2 linked regions of the Asanoa ferruginea genome follow. Each later gene encodes a partner of the first gene's protein in a complex. Links are inferred from orthologs where the notes say so. Each region holds a gene or a part of one and is shown on either strand. Other genes may lie near its edges.

Region 1 (3,202 bases):
CAGCCGGATCATGAGTCCTTGACCGAACGGCCCCTCGCGACCTAGCCTCGCGTTACAGATTGGATTGCCCGACCATCGCATGGCTAAGCGCACAACATAGATCGCGTAACAAGACGGCATAGATTTTGGTCAGCTTTACTGCCACATCCACCGTTACCGGACAGGCCGGTCTGGCAGCGGGGTGATAACAGCTTCGGCCAGCCGACGGCGCAGAGGCGCTCCGTCGGCCGGTTGCACACGGCCAACAGCCGCCTCGGTCGGGCGTCTCATACAGCCGCGCGTGTGAGCGGGAGGTCACCCCCTCCCTTCGCGCCGGACGGGTGAAGGGGAGGCGTCATGACCGGGCGACACCGGCGATGCCGCATTGAGGATGTCGCGGCATGAGTGAGCGGAGCGAGCGAATCAGCTGGCTCAGTGCGTCGCGCTCAGGGCACGCCTCGCGGAGCGAGGCGCGCGCATGAGCGCCCTCGACGCCGTACTCCTATCGGCGGTCATCCTTCTCGCCCTCGCCGTTCTGGCCGGTCTCGTCCTCGGCGCGCGCGCCCTGCGGCGGATCAGCGCGCAGCCCGTCTCGCCGGCCGCTGAAGACCCCAACTACACGGCCGAGCGCGAGCGGCACGAGCAGTCGCTGGCGACATTGCGCAGCAAGGCCGAAGAAGTAACCACCTCCGTCGACACCGCGAAGAGCGCGGCCGCCGCCGCGCGCACCGAAGCCGCCGCCGCCAAGGCCGAAGCCTCCTCCGCGCGGGCCGAGGCGCGCCGGGTGCTCGACAGTGCCCGCGCCGAAGCCGACACCCTCCTGGACCGCGCGCACAAGCAGGCCGAGCAAGACGCCGAGCAGCTACGCGCGGCCGCGCGCCGCAGTGGTGAACGCGAAGCCGCCATGCTCGCCGCCACCACCAAGGAGCACGCCGCGGATGTCGAGCGGCGGGCCGCGCGGATGGACGAGCGCGAGCGGCTGCACAGCGAAGAGGTCGAGCGGCTCACCGAACGCGAACGCCGGCTCGCCACCGCCACCACCGAGGTCAACGACCGGGAGCAGGGGCTGACCGCCCGCGAGGTGCTGGTCGCCGAGGCCGAAGAGCTGCGCCGCAAGGAGTTGGAGCGGATCGCCGGGCTCACCGCCGAGGTCGCCCGCACCGAGTTGGTCGAAGCGATCGAGGTGCAGGCCAAGCGCGAGGCCGCCATCCTGGTCCGCGACATCGAGGCCGACGCCCGGGCTACCGGCGAGCAGCGCGCCCGGCACATCGTCGTCGAGGCGATCCAGCGGGTGGCCAGCGAGCAGACCGCGGAGAGTGTGGTCAGCGTGCTGCACCTGCCGGGCGACGAGATGAAGGGCCGCATCATCGGCCGCGAGGGCCGCAACATCCGCGCGTTCGAGTCGGTCACCGGCGTCAACCTGATCATCGACGACACTCCCGAGGCCGTGCTGCTGTCGTGCTTCGACCCCGTACGCCGGGAGATCGGTCGCCTCACCCTCGAAAAGCTCGTCCTCGACGGCCGCATCCACCCGCACCGGATCGAGGAGGTCTTCGAGACCGCCAAGCAGGAGGTCGAACGCCTCTGCCAGCGCGCGGCCGAAGACGCTCTCGTCGAGGTCGGCATCACCGAGATCCACCCGGAGCTGGTCACGCTGCTCGGGCGGCTGCGCTACCGCACCAGCTACGGGCAGAACGTGCTCAAGCACCTCGTCGAGACCGCGCACATCGCCGGCATCATGGCCGCCGAGCTCCGGCTCGACGCGCCGCTGATCAAGCGCGGCGCGTTCCTGCACGACATCGGCAAGGCGCTCACCCACGAGGTCGAGGGCAGCCACGCGCTGATCGGCGCCGACCTGGCCCGCAAATACGGCGAGTCCGACGAGGTCGTGCACGCCATCGAGGCGCACCACAACGAGGTCCAGCCGCAGACGATCGAGGCAGTGCTGACCCAGGCGTCCGACGCCTGCTCCGGTGGCCGCCCGGGCGCCCGCCGCGAAAGCCTGGAGGCCTACGTCAAGCGCCTCGAGCGCATCGAGGAGATCGCCGGCGGCAAGTCGGGCGTCGAGAAGGTCTTCGCGATGCAGGCCGGCCGCGAGATCCGCGTCATGGTCAAGCCCGACGACGTCGATGACATCGGCGCCGCCGTGCTCGCCCGCGACGTGGCCAAGCAGATCGAGGAAGAATTGACCTACCCCGGCCAGATCCGGGTGACTGTCGTCCGCGAGTCGCGCGTCACCGAGATCGCCCGATAAGGCAACAGCAAGAGACGGTCCCGGGTCCGCCGGGGGCACGACCGTCGCTCCCGCCGGGGACCGGGCGAGGGCCAAACCCGGGCCCTCACCCTGCCGCGTTCGCGGCTCCCGAGCTCAGAACGGGGACCCCTGTGGGATCGGAATCAGCGGCCAGCCTCGTCGCACGTTACTTCGAGATGTGGAACACCGGCGACACCGAGATGGTGGAGGCCATCGTCGGCCCAGACTGGGTCGACCATGCCCACCCCGAGGTCGCCGGGCCCGACGGGGTGCGCCAGGCCGTGGCCGCCATCCGGGCCGTGAGCCCCGACCTGCGGTTCGAAGTGGAGTCGATCCTCGGCGACGACGACCTGGTCGCCGCCGTGGGTGGGGTCGGCCCGCAACACACATCACCTGGCCGGTTCGTCTGGCTCGTGCGCGTCGCCGACGGTCGGGTGGTCGAGATGTGGACCTACCAGCAGAGCTAAGCGGCCTAGCCTGTCACGCCGCGCTGCCCCCGCCGCCGCCGACGCCGGAAGCGGCGTCCATTCCGACGACCGCGGACATCGTGGCGTCGACCGGCGGTGCGGCGGTGCGGCGGACGCGGGACATCCGGCGCTGGATGTATTCGGCCAGCTTCGAGAGCGTGTAGTTGAGCAGGATGTAGACGGCGCCGATCACCAGGTACATCTGGATCGGGTTCTGGAGAACCTGGATCACCTGGGTGCTGACCCGCAGGATCTCCTCGTACCCGATGATGAAGCCCAGTGAAGTGTCTTTGAGCACCACGACCAACTGGCTGATCAGCGCCGGCAGCATGATCCGGATCGCCTGGGGGAGCAGTACCAGGCGGGTCGTCTGGAACGACCGCAGGCCGATCGCGCGCGCCGCCTCGGTCTGGCCCTTGGGCAGGCCCTCCATGCCTGACCGGAGGATCTCGCCGATCACGACCGAGTTGTAGATGGCCAGGCCGATGACGAGGTACCAGAG
Region 2 (3,241 bases), 4.6 Mb from region 1 along the record:
AGCCGAGCCAGGCCGCCTTCATCTCGTCGACCACCTCGGGACCGACCAGGATGTTGCCCTGGATGGCGAAGCCGTCGCCGGCCACACCGCCGGCCCAGTCGTGGCAGTCGGCCCCGGTGTAGGTGGCGCCGGCGCCGGTCGCACCGACCACGCCGACCTGCCGCTGCGTGCGGCCCTCGTCGGCGGCGGTCAGCCCGGCGACGACGCCGGCCGCGTCGACCCCGGTCCGCAGCAGCGCCAGCGCCTGCGGCCGGTAGGCCAGGTTGGCGTAGGACTGGGTGGCCACGGCGCCGATCTCGGCCTCGGCGGCGGGTACGGCCGCGCCGACCGCGAGGAACTTGCTGGCGACAGCGATGCCGTGGGAGTGCCCGTCGGCCGACCGCGCCACGATCGAAAACGTCATGACCGGGCACGGTAACGAATCTCCGGGTGGATGGGCCAGGATGGATGCCGATGACCTACCGCTACTTCTACGACTGTGAGTTCATCGAGGACGGCCTTACGGTCGACCTCGTGTCGATCGGTGTTGTCGATGAGCACGGCCGCGAGTTCTACGCCGTGTCCACCGAGTTCGACGACTCGCGGGCCGTGCCCTGGGTACGCCGCAACGTGCTGGACAAGTTGCCGTCCCCCTCCGACCAGGCCTGGCGCTCGCGCGAGCGGATCCGCGACGACCTCTACGAGTTCCTCGTCGCCCCGCTGCGGGCCACCTCCGGCGAGACGCTGGAGCTCTGGGCCTGGTACGCCGCCTACGACCATGTGGTGCTGGCCCAGCTCTGGGGCGCGATGCCGGCGCTGCCGCGGGCGATACCGCGGTTCACCAAGGAACTCCGGCAGCTCTGGGACGATCTGGGCAAACCGCCCTTGCCGCCGGCCGGCGCCGACCAGCACGACGCGCTCGCCGACGCCCGGCACAACCTGGCCCGCTGGAACGCCATGCGGGCACCCGCCGGACCCTGACAGTTCACCGGGTGGTGGGTGGGTCGCGCTGGTCGGCCCTCCACCCGGCGACTACAGTGCGCAGTTGGCGGCCCGCCCCGGGCCGGCAATGACGCCGATGATCGATCCTGGGGCTTTCTGGCCATGTGTGCGCCCCTTTGGGGCAAGGATCGCAATCAGGAGGATGAGCAGATCATGCGAATCGGCGTGCTTACCGGCGGCGGTGACTGTCCCGGTCTGAACGCGGTGATCCGGGCGGTCGTCCGCAAGGGCGTCTCCACGTACGGCCACGATTTCGTGGGTTTCCGTGACGGTTGGCGCGGTCCGCTGGAGGGCCTGACCATGCCCCTGGGCATCCCCGAGGTCCGCGGCATCCTGCCGCGCGGCGGCACCATCCTCGGCTCCTCCCGCACCAACCCGTTCAAGATCGAAAATGGCGTCGAGCAGATCAAGAACAACCTGCAGGCGATGAACGTCGACGCGCTGGTCGCGATCGGTGGCGAGGACACCCTCGGTGTCGCCACCAAGCTCGGCGAGCTGGGCGTGCACGTCGTCGGCGTGCCGAAGACGATCGACAACGACCTCAACGCCACCGACTACACCTTCGGCTTCGACACCGCGGTCAACATCGCGATGGAGGCCATCGACCGGCTGCACACCACTGCGGAGAGTCACCACCGCACGCTCGTCGTCGAGGTGATGGGCCGGCACGCCGGCTGGATCGCCCTGCACGCGGGCCTCGCCGGTGGCGCCAACGTGATCCTGCTGCCGGAGCGCAACTTCGACGTCGAGCAGGTCGCGGGCTACGTCGAGAAGCGCTTCCAGCACCAGTACGCGCCGATCGTCGTGGTCGCCGAGGGCGCGCAGCCGCTCGACGGCCAGATGGTGCTGCACAACCAGGAGCTCGACTCGTTCGGCCACGTCCGGCTCGGTGGCATCGGCCAGTGGCTGGCCGAGCAGCTCGAGGCGAAGACCGGCAAGGAGGCCCGCACGGTCGTCCTCGGTCACATCCAGCGCGGCGGCACGCCCACCGCGTTCGACCGGGTCCTCGCCACCCGCCTGGGCCTGCACGCGATCGACGCGGTGCACGACGGCGACTGGGGCAAGATGGTCGCCCTCCAGGGCACCGACGTCGTCCGGGTGCCGCTGATCGAGGCGACCAAGGAGCTCAAGACGGTTCCGCTGGAGCGCTACACCGAAGCGGAAGTGTTCTTCGGCAGCTGATCCACAGACGAGGGGCGGGCAGCCATGAACGACAAGACGGTCGCCGTGATCGGCGCGGGCAAGATCGGTGAGCTGATGCTCTCCGGCCTGTTGCGCGCCGGCTGGCCCGTCGACCGGCTGCTCGCCACCTCGCGCCGCCCGGAACGAGCGGAAGAACTGCGCCAGCGCTATGGCGTACGCGTGGTCGACAACCTCACCGCGGTCGCCGAGGCCGACGTGCTGGCGATCTCGGTCAAGCCGCAGGACGCCGCCACCCTGCTGGCCGACATCGGCCCCAAGGTGCCCCGCGACAAGCTGGTCATCTCGCTCTGCGCCGGCCTGCCGACCAGCTTCTTCGCCAAGCGACTGCAAGACGGCGTGCCGATCGTCAGGGTGATGACCAACACCCCGGCGCTGGTCGACGAGGCGATGACGGCCATCTCCGCCGGCCCGCACGCGACCGCTGCCCACCTGAGCCTCGCCGAAGAGATGTTCAAGCCGCTCGGCGTGACGCTGCGGGTGCCCGAGTCGCAGCAGGACGCGGTGACCGCCCTGTCCGGCTCCGGCCCGGCCTACTTTTATTTGCTGGTCGAGGCGATGGTCGACGCCGGCATCCTGCTCGGCCTGCCCCGGCAGGTGGCACACGACCTGATCGTGCAGACCGCGATCGGCTCGGCGGTGATGCTGCGCGACTCCGGGGAGCACCCGGTCAAGCTCCGCGAAGCGGTCACGTCGCCGGCCGGCACGACGATCTCGGCGATCCGCGAGTTGGAGAACCACGGCGTCCGCGCGGCCCTGCTCGCGGCCCTCGAAGCCGCCCGCGATCGGGCGCGTGAACTGGCTGAACAGAACGCCTGAACACCCTTTCGTGGAGATTCATTCACGCCGTCGAGCCTTTCGCGCTCCTGCGGGCGGGCCTTACCTTCATTACAGATGGTGAAGCCCCGACTGCAAGGAGGTACGGCCATGCGACGTCTCGCCACCGTTCTCGCCGTGACCGCCGCGGCTCTGTGGGTCGCCGCACCCGCCTCCGCATTCGCTCACGCCAACGTCGCCAACCCCTACGCACACGCCGCGCTCGACGTGCTCACCCTGGCCG

The links.
Region 2: rny (region 1) and DFJ67_RS40925 share a complex: the UniProt entries of both Bacillus subtilis proteins name them as parts of the possible RNA degradosome complex. The link is inferred for Asanoa ferruginea from one-to-one orthologs.

Annotation. Positions count from the first base shown.
Region 1 is NZ_QUMQ01000001.1:4,210,105-4,213,306, forward strand. The notes cover bases 1-2,888. They hold rny (ribonuclease Y), read left to right. Parts: upstream 1-544; coding sequence 545-2,233; downstream 2,234-2,888. Other genes in these bases: DFJ67_RS19760 (ester cyclase), read left to right, coding at 2,365-2,700; DFJ67_RS19765 (amino acid ABC transporter permease), read right to left, coding at 2,714-2,888. In the rest of the region: more of DFJ67_RS19765, read right to left, coding at 2,889-3,202. UniProt on the Bacillus subtilis protein: Endoribonuclease that initiates mRNA decay. Initiates the decay of all SAM-dependent riboswitches, such as yitJ riboswitch. Involved in processing of the gapA operon mRNA, it cleaves between cggR and gapA.
Region 2 is NZ_QUMQ01000001.1:8,796,183-8,799,423, reverse strand. The notes cover bases 222-3,148. They hold DFJ67_RS40925 (6-phosphofructokinase), read left to right. Parts: upstream 222-1,134; coding sequence 1,135-2,163; downstream 2,164-3,148. Other genes in these bases: DFJ67_RS40915 (hypothetical protein), read left to right, coding at 3,109-3,148; proC (pyrroline-5-carboxylate reductase), read left to right, coding at 2,188-3,000; DFJ67_RS40930 (polyadenylate-specific 3'-exoribonuclease AS), read left to right, coding at 454-960; DFJ67_RS40935 (DUF1028 domain-containing protein), read right to left, coding at 222-403. Also shown: more of DFJ67_RS40935, read right to left, coding at 1-221; more of DFJ67_RS40915, read left to right, coding at 3,149-3,241. UniProt on the Bacillus subtilis protein: Catalyzes the phosphorylation of D-fructose 6-phosphate to fructose 1,6-bisphosphate by ATP, the first committing step of glycolysis.